3 regions of the Arthrobacter arnarulunnguaqae genome follow, and region 1 is predicted to be linked to each of the others. Evidence: predicted binding sites of a transcription regulator. Region 1 holds the regulator's gene; each other region holds the start of a gene.
What was found. Region 1 encodes LexA, which represses DNA repair genes until DNA is damaged. Its sites were predicted from a motif close to TCGAACANNTGTTCGA; they were not measured.
Positions count from the first base shown of each region.

Region 2: ACHAAJ_RS13195 (LexA family protein) is a predicted target of LexA. The motif match lies at 1,553-1,568, and genes of this name have one in related genera.
Region 3: ACHAAJ_RS07390 (HNH endonuclease signature motif containing protein) is a predicted target of LexA. The motif match lies at 1,955-1,970, and genes of this name have one in related genera.

Region 1 is NZ_JBIMER010000001.1:176,813-180,084, reverse strand. Features, by position in the region: gene ACHAAJ_RS00800 (histidinol-phosphate transaminase) at 1-704, opposite strand, end outside; gene ACHAAJ_RS00795 (LysM peptidoglycan-binding domain-containing protein) at 839-1,237, opposite strand; gene lexA (transcriptional repressor LexA) at 1,537-2,256, shown strand; gene ACHAAJ_RS00785 (ATP-dependent DNA helicase) at 2,284-3,272, opposite strand, start outside.
Region 2 is NZ_JBIMER010000017.1:40,042-43,313, forward strand. Features, by position in the region: gene ACHAAJ_RS13185 (SDR family NAD(P)-dependent oxidoreductase) at 1-630, shown strand, start outside; gene ACHAAJ_RS13190 (glutamate-cysteine ligase family protein) at 748-1,242, shown strand; gene ACHAAJ_RS13195 (LexA family protein) at 1,592-1,996, shown strand; gene ACHAAJ_RS13200 (Y-family DNA polymerase) at 1,989-3,272, shown strand, end outside.
Region 3 is NZ_JBIMER010000006.1:4,226-7,497, reverse strand. Features, by position in the region: gene ACHAAJ_RS07395 (alpha/beta fold hydrolase) at 1-364, opposite strand, end outside; gene ACHAAJ_RS07390 (HNH endonuclease signature motif containing protein) at 385-1,941, opposite strand; gene ACHAAJ_RS07385 (hypothetical protein) at 2,203-2,415, shown strand; gene ACHAAJ_RS07380 (hypothetical protein) at 2,615-2,854, opposite strand.

The DNA of each region.
Region 1 (3,272 bases):
GCGAGCGCGAAGGCCTTGCTCATGGTGCGCGAGACGATGAGCCGGTCGCGGTCCGGCAACAGGTCGAGCGCAGAACGGGTGCCGGAGAGGGAGAACTCCGCGTAGGCCTCGTCGACAATGACGATCGCATCATTGGCCTCGCCGGCGTCGTAGACGGCTTCGACGACATCCAGTCCCAGTGCGGTTCCTGTCGGGTTGTTCGGCGAACAGAGGAAAACGATGTTCGCCCCGGAGGCCGCGACCTGCTCCGCCGCCGACTCGGCCGAAAGGCCGAAGTCGTCGGCGCGGACTCCTGCCGCGTAAGCGGTGTCCGTGCCGCTGGCCAGAAGCGGATACATGGAGTACGTGGGGGGGAACCCCATCGCGGTCCGTCCCGGGCCACCGAAAGCCTGGAGAATGTGCTGCAGCACTTCGTTCGAGCCGTTGCCGGCCCAAATGTTGGACGGGTCGAGGTCGTGCCCGAGATAGGCCGCCAACCGTTCGCGGAGTTCCGTGAACTCCCGGTCGGGATAGCGGTTCAGGCCCGACGCGCACGCTGCCACGTCCGCGGCGATCGCCGCACTGACCTCGGGGGGGACGGGATGCGTGTTCTCGTTCACGTTGAGCAGGATCGGCACGTCCAGCTGGGGCGCACCGTAGGGCTCGAGGCCCCTCAGATTGTCCCGCAGCGGTAGTTTGGCCAGGCGTCGAAGCTGATCACTCACCGGACGATTCTAGTGCCGTCTTCACGGAGGGCTCCAATCCGCGACCCCGCGCCGGTCACAAACGGGCACTGCCGGGCGGGCCGGACCAGTGGCGCAGATCGGGAGGTGCGGTCGGGACCGCGCGGTGTTGGCGTCTAGCCGCCGGTCGGGACGAACAGTTCCTGACCCGGAACGAGCTTGGAACCCGCCAGGTTGTTCAGTTCGGCGATTTCGGAGATGACCTCGCGTGGATCGCGATTGGGTGCGAATTCGGCCGCGAGCCCCCAGAGGGTCTCCCCCTCGGAGACCGTCACCGTGTCGGCTAGCACGGGGGTCGCTTCGCCGGTACCCGCGGCCATCACGGGAGCCGTGAATACACCAAGGAGCACCAGCAAGGCCGTGGCTCCCAGGAGCACGGGGAGTCCGATGAGCAGGAAACGCCCGCGACGTGTGAGCCGCACCGATGCCTGCGTGGACCGGACCGCGTGGACTGGCGCGTTCGCCTCGGGGCGGGCCGGGGGAACAAAAGCTGCGGGAAGCACTATCTGAGCCATGACTTGCCTTTCATGTTGCTTCGCCCGCTGATTTCGCGGGAGGTTCCAATCCGTTCGGGTTCGGGGCAGGCTTTCGTCTCTTCGAAACTCCTGTTCGAACTTATCTTCGAATTTGTTCTGTTCCATTTTTAGCATCCCTGGACGACGATTGTCGAGACACGATCGAACAAACCTTTGAAAGCGGGTTCCGTTCCACTAGCGTTGGCGGAAAGGAAGCCAGTGGGATTGAGTTCACCACCGGGCACCGACAGGTTGGGCGGGCATCCGGCAACGCAGGGACGAGAGGCACGGGGCAGGGCATGAGCACAATGGAGAATCGGGCGCCGCGGCGGACACCGAAGAGCCTGACCATCAGGCAGAAGAAGATCCTCGAAACCATCCAGCGCGCGGTGGCCGATCACGGATACCCGCCGTCGATGCGGGAGATCGGCGACACAGTGGGCCTTGCCAGTCTCTCGAGCGTGACCCACCAACTCGCACAGCTCGAGAAGCTGGGCTACATACGCAGGGACCCCCGGCGTCCCCGTGCCATGGAGATTCTGATGCCCCTGACGTTGAGCGACGGCGAAGTGTCCGCGGAATCCGCCGAGTCGAACCTGATGGCCATCAACGGAATGCCGGTGGCGGAACTGAGCACGTCGTCGGACACCGCAATGGTGCCCCTGGTGGGTCGGATCGCGGCCGGCGGACCGATCCTTGCGGACCAGACGGTGGAGGACGTCATGCCGCTTCCGCGCCAACTCGTGGGCCATGGTGAGCTGTTCATGCTCAAGGTCAGCGGGGACTCGATGGTCGAAGCGGCCATCTGCGACGGTGACTGGGTGGTGGTGCGCCGCCAGCAGAACGCCGAGAACGGCGACATCGTCGCCGCCCTGCTGGACGACGAGGCCACGGTCAAGACGTTCCGGCAGCGCGACGGGCACACGTGGCTCCTGCCGCAAAACCGCCAGTACGAGCCGATCCTGGGCGACCACGCGACCATCATGGGAAAGGTCGTCTCGGTGATGCGTTCGCTCTAGCGGTTGCCCGGCGCCGCCCGCACGCACCTAGGAACCGGCAAGCCGCTCCAACGCGCCCAGCACAGTCTTCTTGTCCGTCGTTGCCCACATCGGAGGCAACGAGGCGCGGAGAAAGCCGCCATACCGCTCTGTGGCCAGCCGCGAATCGAGGACCGCCACCACTCCCCGGTCGGAGGTGGAGCGGATCAGTCGTCCCGCCCCTTGGGCGAGACGAACGGCGGCGTGGCTTGCCGAGACTGCCATGAAGCCGTTTCCGCCGTGACGGGCCACGTCCCTGCTCCGGGCGGTGGCTAGCGGGTCGTCGGGGCGCGGGAACGGAATGCGGTCGATCACCACGAGGCGGCATGCCGGGCCGGGCACGTCAACCCCCTGCCACAGGGTCATGGTTCCGAAGAGGCAGGTGTCCCTTTCCTCGCCGAACCGCTTGACGAGGGCGGCCATACCCGATTCGCCCTGGCAGAGGATCTCTTGGTCAACCAACGGACGCAAAGCCTCCGCGGCCTCCTCCGCTGCCCGACGGGACGAGAACAACGCGAGCGTCCCCCCGCCCGCGGCGCGAATGAGATCCCCGAGTTCGGCAAGCGTCTCCGACGACACGCTCCGTGACGGCTTCGGCAGGTGCTTGGCGACGTACAACATGCCTTGGCGGGGATAGTCGAAAGGGCTTCCGACGTCGACTCCGGTCCAGCTGGGGGCACCTTCGCCCAGCAGGCCGAGCGAACCGGCAACCGGTTCGAAGGCCGCGCCAATCGCGAGTGTCGCCGACGTCAGGATGACCGTCCTTCCGTCGAACAATCCCTCCCGCAGACGGCCCGCGACGGATAGCGGGGCGACGTTCAGGGTCGCCGGAGTGGATTCGTCCGGTTGGGTGAACCCCTGTCCGGGAGTGAACGTCCCGGAACGCGATGCCCACAGGACCTCGCGGGAATCCTGGGCCGATTCGAAGCGGTCGCACTGCTCGGCGAGGTACTGGAGTTGCGAACGCGCCATCTGCCTGCCGCCGTCGACGGACTCGT
Region 2 (3,272 bases), on a different contig from region 1:
ACCACGGCAGCCCTGCCGGGCCGGGGGCATCTGAGCGTGGGCGGGGACCTGACCGATCCGGACCGGGCGCTCGGCATCGTGGAGGAGACGGTCCGCCGGGCCGGCCGGGTCGACGTGCTCGTCAATTGCGCCGCGGCCGCCATGGTTCCGCATCCGGTCGCCTCCACCGACTACGACGCATGGCGCGCGGCCTGGAAATCCACGCTGGACGTGAACCTCGTGGGGGCGGCCAACCTCGCGTACTGCGCGGCGCGGCAGATGATCGCGCAGGGCGACGGCGGCAGCATCGTCAACATCGGTTCCCGCGGGGCGTTCCGCGGCGAGCCGGAGCACCCGGCGTACGGGGCCAGCAAGGCGGCGCTGCACGCGATGGGCCAGTCGCTGGCCGTGTCCCTGGCCCCGCACAACATCTCCGTGACCTCGGTGGCACCCGGGTTCGTCGCCACCGAACGGACGGCGGACCGGTTGGCCGGCCCGGAGGGCGAAGGCATCGTGGCCCAGAACCCGATGGGACGCGTCGCGAGCCCCGCGGAGGTGGCCACGGCGGTCCACTACCTCGCCTCGGGCGGGGCGGTCTGGGCCACCGGCGCCATCCTGGACCTCAATGGCGCGTCGCACCTGAGGACGTGATGGACGACGTCGGCGGGTAGGGGGACGGGCGGCCGCGCGCGACCACGGACGTCCCCCAGTTGGCCTTCGAGGTCAAGGCGGAGCAGGTCGAGGTGGTCTCGCCGCCGGCGCTCGAGGTTGCGCGATTGGAGGAGGAGATCCGTCTGGGCCGGCGCATCGCCGCGGAGGCCGCTGTCGCGGCGGGCGCCACCGGAGCGGCGTTGGGGACGTCGCCGTTCCACGATCCGGCCCACCGGGTTCGCGAGCTACCGCTACCAGGCCTGGGGCAGGTGGCCGATGACGGGTCCCAGCGACGTGTTCGGGTCAGTTGCGGGTTACCGCGAGCGCATCGGACGGCTGATGGAGTCGGGCGTCCCGCTAGACGAGGGGATGCTGTATTTCGACGCCCGCTTCTCCGCCCGCGTCCCCACCGTCGAGGTGCGCGTCGCCGACGTCTGCCCGGACGCCTCGCACGCGGCGACGATTGCCGGCGTCGTCCGCGCCCTCGTCGAAACGGCCGCCCGCGATTGGCGCTCCGGACGCGAAGCCGTCCCCGCGCCGTCGGACGTGCTGCGCGTCTGGCAGTTCCAGGCCAGCCGGTCCGGACTGTCCGGCGACCTCGTCGACGCGTAGCTCGCGTCCTTCGAACGCCGCGGCGATCTGGCGGACGTCGTCGCCGACGCGGTGGCCCGAACACTGGGGGACGCGGACTCCTGAACGCGTACAGGACCTTGGACAGGAAGGCCTTGGTGCGCCCGTGCCGCGGGTCGTTCAGGACCTGCCGGGGATCGCCGGACTACTGGGCCCCTGGAAGGCTTCCGGGCCTCTTGTTTTGGGCCCGGCGCTAGTGGCGGAGCCCACTGCGGTCATCGTACGCCCGCGTGGCGCACGCCACTGGCACGCGACACTCGTGGACTCCGTTCCCCGGTGGTATTCTGAAAGTTCGAAACTATGTTCTAAGGGGGTGGGTGGCGTGTTCGGAGTGGACCCCGCGCCGCGCGGCGCGCCGGACCCGGAGGACGGCGCGCCGGGCGAGGCGACCGGCTTCCCCTCGCCCGCGCGCGACTACCTCCAGGGCGGGATCGACCTCAACCGCCACCTGATCCGCGACCGCACCTGCACGTTCGTCATGCGGGTCGCCGGGAACTCGATGGCCGCCGCCGGCATCTCCGACGGCGACGAGTTGATCGTGGACCGCTCGCTCGCCCCGCGCGACGGGTCCGTCGTCGTCGCGGTCCTCGACGGCGAGCTGGTGGTGCGCCGCCTGAGGCTCACCGGGCGCGGCGCGCGGCTGGACACGGACGACGGCGGCCCGGGCACCGAACTCGCGGAGCTGGCGGACCTGACGGTCTGGGGCGTCGCGACCCGCTGCCTGCACCATGTCTGACGGGGAGCGGTTCGAGGACCGGGCCGGGGCGCGGCCGCGGGAACAGATCGCGCTGGTGGACGTCAACAACTTCTACGTCTCGTGCGAGCGCGTCTTCGATCCGTCGCTGGAGGGACGCCCCGTCGTCGTCCTCTCCAACAACGACGGCTGCGTGGTGGCGCGCTCGGCCGAGGCCAAGGCGCTGGGCATCAAGACGGGGACCCCGTGGTTCCAGATCTCGGCGTCCGCCGCGTCGTGGGGGCTGGTGGCACGCTCGAGCAACTACGAGCTGTACGGCGACCTGTCGGCGCGGGTGATGGAGGTGATCGGGCGCTTCGGCGTCTGGCAGGAGGTCTACTCGATCGACGAGTCGTTCCTGGGGTTGGCCGGTTCGGCGGCGGACCCCGTGGAGGCGGAGTCGCGGCTGTTGGAGACGGCGCGGACCGTCCGGGCCGCCGTCGCTCGGCACGTCGGCGTTCCGGTGTGCGTCGGGATCGCGCCGACGAAGACGCTCGCCAAGTTCGCGAACCACATCGCGAAGAAGAACCCGAACATGGGCGGCGCCTGCTCGCTGGCCTCGCTGCCGGCGCGGGAGGTGGAGCGCATCCAGTCGCGCGTGCCGGTGACGGAGCTCTGGGGCGTGGGTGCGCGGACCGGCGCGCGGCTCAACGCGATCGGGGTGGACACCATCGGCGACCTGAGGGCCGCGGATCCGCTGGCCATCCGGAAGCGCTTTTCCGTGGTGCTGCAGCGTACCGTCCTGGAGCTCAATGGGACGCCCTGCATCCCCCACGCGGACGAGCGCGCCGACAAGCAGCAGATCATCTTCTCCCGCTCCTTCTCCACGCCGGTCACCAGCGCCGAGGAGATGGATCAGGTCATGGCCGTCTACGCCCAGCGCGGGGCGGCCCGGCTGGCCGCCCAGGGACAGCGGGCCTCGGTGCTGACGGTGACCGCGGGGACCAGCCGCTTCGCCGCGGGAACCGCGTCCTTCCCGTCCGTCAGCGTTCCGCTGCCGGAACCCACGAACGATCCCATCGCCCTCACCCGCGCCGCGGTGGCCGCCATGCGCGGCCGGCTCGAGCCCGGCGCGTCCTACCTGCGCGCCGGCGTGATGTTCTCCGGGCTCTCGCGCGACGTCGCCGGCGGGGGGCAGGAGCTGCTGGACATCTTCGGCGCCGGGAACGGGGACAAGCACGTCGGCGACCTGCTCGGCAACGTCCGCGCCAAGTTCGGCGAGGCGGCGATCGGCCTGGGCCAGGGTGGGCTGGCGGCACCGGCGTCGTGGTCCATGAAA
Region 3 (3,272 bases), on a different contig from region 1:
AGGGGACTTCGTCGCCGTCGGCCGGGAGCTCGTAGTTGATGAGCCCGCCGTCGCCGAGAGGGACGCAGTCCACGTACACGGCGCGCGCCACGCGGTCAGGCCTCGCGTCCACGGCGCCGTGGATGATGGCCCCGCCGCCCGAGTGCCCCACCAACACCACAGGGCCGCCGTCCAGGCCATCGACCACGGCCGTCACGGCGTCGATGTGGTCGCGCAGACCAATGCCGGCGCGTGGCGCGTGCACCGAATCCTTGCCGGGCAGGGTGAGTGGGTGGACGCGGTGCCCGGCGGCCGTCAGCGGCGGTGTCACTTCGTCCCACGAGGACGCGTCCAGCCAGAATCCGGGTACCAGGATGATGTCCATGTGCAGACGATACCTCCGTGCTAGTCGAAGAGCGCAAGGTGCAGCTCCGGATGGAAGTAGGTGTTGCGAAGCGGCCGTCGATCGGGGTCCACACGTGCTGGCGGGATCCAGAATGGGACGCCTTTGATCATCCGTATCTCCCACTCCCCGTCATGCAGCAGGTGGTGGTGGAAAGGACAGACGAGGGCGCCGTTCGAGCAGTCGGTCTGGCCGCCGCGCGACCACCATTCGACGTGGTGCGCCTCGCAGGCGTCGCCGGGCACCGGGCATCCGGCCGAGGTGCATCCTCGATCCCTCGCGTACAGGATTTTTCGCTGTTCCTCGGTGAATAGCCGTTCGGACCTACCCGCGTCAAGCACTTGTCCGGCGCTGCCGAGGACGACGGGGATGATCTCCGCGTCGCAGGCCATCCGGCGGATGTGCCGGGGGTTGATGGTGCCGCTGTGGACGGCTTCGGAAATCTGCTTCCCGCGCTCGGCGACCTGTCCGAGGAGAGTCTGGTAGTCGATGATGACCATGACCTGCGGGCGGTTGCCGCCGTTGCGCGGAAGCTTGTTCGTGGCGAGCGCGACGCCGAGCGCGCCGAGTAGCCCGTCCAAAAGACGCTGGGGGCGGGTGCGCGGATCCTCCGGCGCCTGCACGGCTTCACCGTCGGCTGTCTCGGCGTAGGTGTCCGCGTCGGCCATGCTGCCAGTCACGGCGCCAGTCTCGGCGTCGGGCGTCTCTGGCTCTGACGCGGTGGCGGCCCCCGCGTCAGTCTCATCCTCCGGTCCACTGATCGGAGACCCCGTTGCGTCGGGTGCCGCCTTGCGAGGGCCGGTGCGAGGATTGGCCGCCGGTGCGCAGGCGGCCAGCAGCTGTTCGGCCTGCGCGTCGTCCATGATCAGCTTGATGATGCGCATCCCGAACTTGCGTCCGCAATCGAAGACGCCCTGCATGAGTTTTTTGGTTTCCTCGGAAGGTTCCTTGCCGTCCTGGTCCAGACGGAGTTCCCACACGTCCGCGACCTTGTGCATGGTCTCCGGCCCGGCCTGAAGCGCCGTTTCCACGAGGCTCGTCTCCATCGCATCGAGTTCGCGCTGGCCGCCTTCCGGGAGCTGCTTGGCAACGGGGGTGACGCGCGCGAGCTTTCCGGCAATCTGACCGGCGAGCGTGGCCGACAAGTCCCCCGATTCGACGGCCCGCGCGGCGACGGGATACCTCGGGGGCAGCGTTTCACCGGTCAGGGACTTGCTCGGAAGGACGGCGTCGGCGACCTGAAGGCGCTTGCGTGCTTCGGCTTGGCTGATGAGGAGGGTCTTGGCGAGATAGTCGGCCGTCGACTTGTACTCGGCGTGGCCGCCCGCCGCCTTCGCCGCGCCGAGCAGGGTGATGTTTTCACGATCCGCGGCCTGTGCCGCGACAATCTGGGCACGCTGGACCTCGTGGTGCAACCGCTCGATCTCGGGAAGCAGCGCAGCAATTTCATCGCGGCTCAAGGGGTGGGACGAGAAGGCCTCGGTCGCTCCGCGCACCAAAGTCCCCAGCGACCGGAAGTCCGGTCCTTGGGTCGTCACCTCCGCCACCGAGGAAGTCATACATCCATCTTGTTCGAATATGTCTTCGATTTGAATCGCTTCCGGTCCAATGGGGACAACCGATACTTCTCCGCTCCTTGTGGAGGTCGAGTGGCCCATCGCCGCTCGCCACAACCACCGAGGGCCCCCGGTTCGCCGCCGGTGGGGTCGCGGCCGCGGCGGATCCTTCGATCCCTTGCGCATCCCCGACCGGACGAGGATCGTAACCCGGAGCACCAGCCGTCCGCGCAGAGCGGCAGCACACCCAGAACGGAGATCCAGATGAGCATTCCACCATCCGAGCCGGCCCCGTCCACGCCCGATCCCGGCCGACCGTTCCCGGATCCGTCGCCCTTTCCCCAACCGATGCCCGGGCCGGAGCCCTCGCCCGAGCCGGGACCCTCGCCGGACCCCGCGCCGGACCCGGGCCCGTCCCCCGTGCCCGAGCCGGAGATCCCGCGCCCGGACCCCACGAGCCCGCCGCGCGACGCCTGATCCGAACGCCAACACCACGACAAAACGACGCCGGTGCGGTCGCCCACCACGAGGCAACGTACGACGCCGACGCCTTGCCAACGGCACGACGGTGACGGCGGCGCCTCCTCGCCACTCTGGACCTACGACTCGAGTTGGCGATGGCGCGGACGCCCGAAGCGGGGCGGCAACGGTATTGACTTAACGGGCGTCCATCAATTCAGCGCTTCCACGTCTCCTTCACGGCTTGGGCCACCTTCCGGTAGACCACTCTGGCCTCGGGCCCGGACGCGACCTTGTACAGTTCCTGGGCCGTGCCGAACACCTGCTTGGCCTTGCGCTGAATCTCCGGATCGCGGGCCAATCCCGCCGCGCGGTCCCTAGCGGCCAAGGCCCTGTTCCTCGCGTGCGCCAAGCGCCCGGCGTCCGCGGCGCCTCCGCCAAACTGATTGTTGCCCATGTCGCTCACGGCCATCCCTCTCGGTTGTAATAACACCATCGTAGGCATGACAGCCCCTGTCGGCTTGTCTTCATGTGGCTTGGGAGAACTCGCGGCGGATTCGCCGGCTTGGACATCATCATCAACGGCGCAGACGGCTTGATTAGTGGCACCCTGCGCGGGAACGACGGCTGGTTCAAGGACGCATAAGGTCGCGATTCAGGAGGCGTTGACAGTGGCGAAGCCGGCGTGGGCCAGGCGGGCCGTAATTTGGACGGGCAAGGTCTGGGAGGTTGGCAGTGGGCCGTATTCGCCACGGTCCAGACCCGCTTTACGTTATTCATCAGATCGGCGGATCACCTGGCTGTCCGATATCAATGGCAAGAGCTAGTGTCATGTTCCATGGGGGAACAAGCGCGAATCGCGCTCACTATGGCAG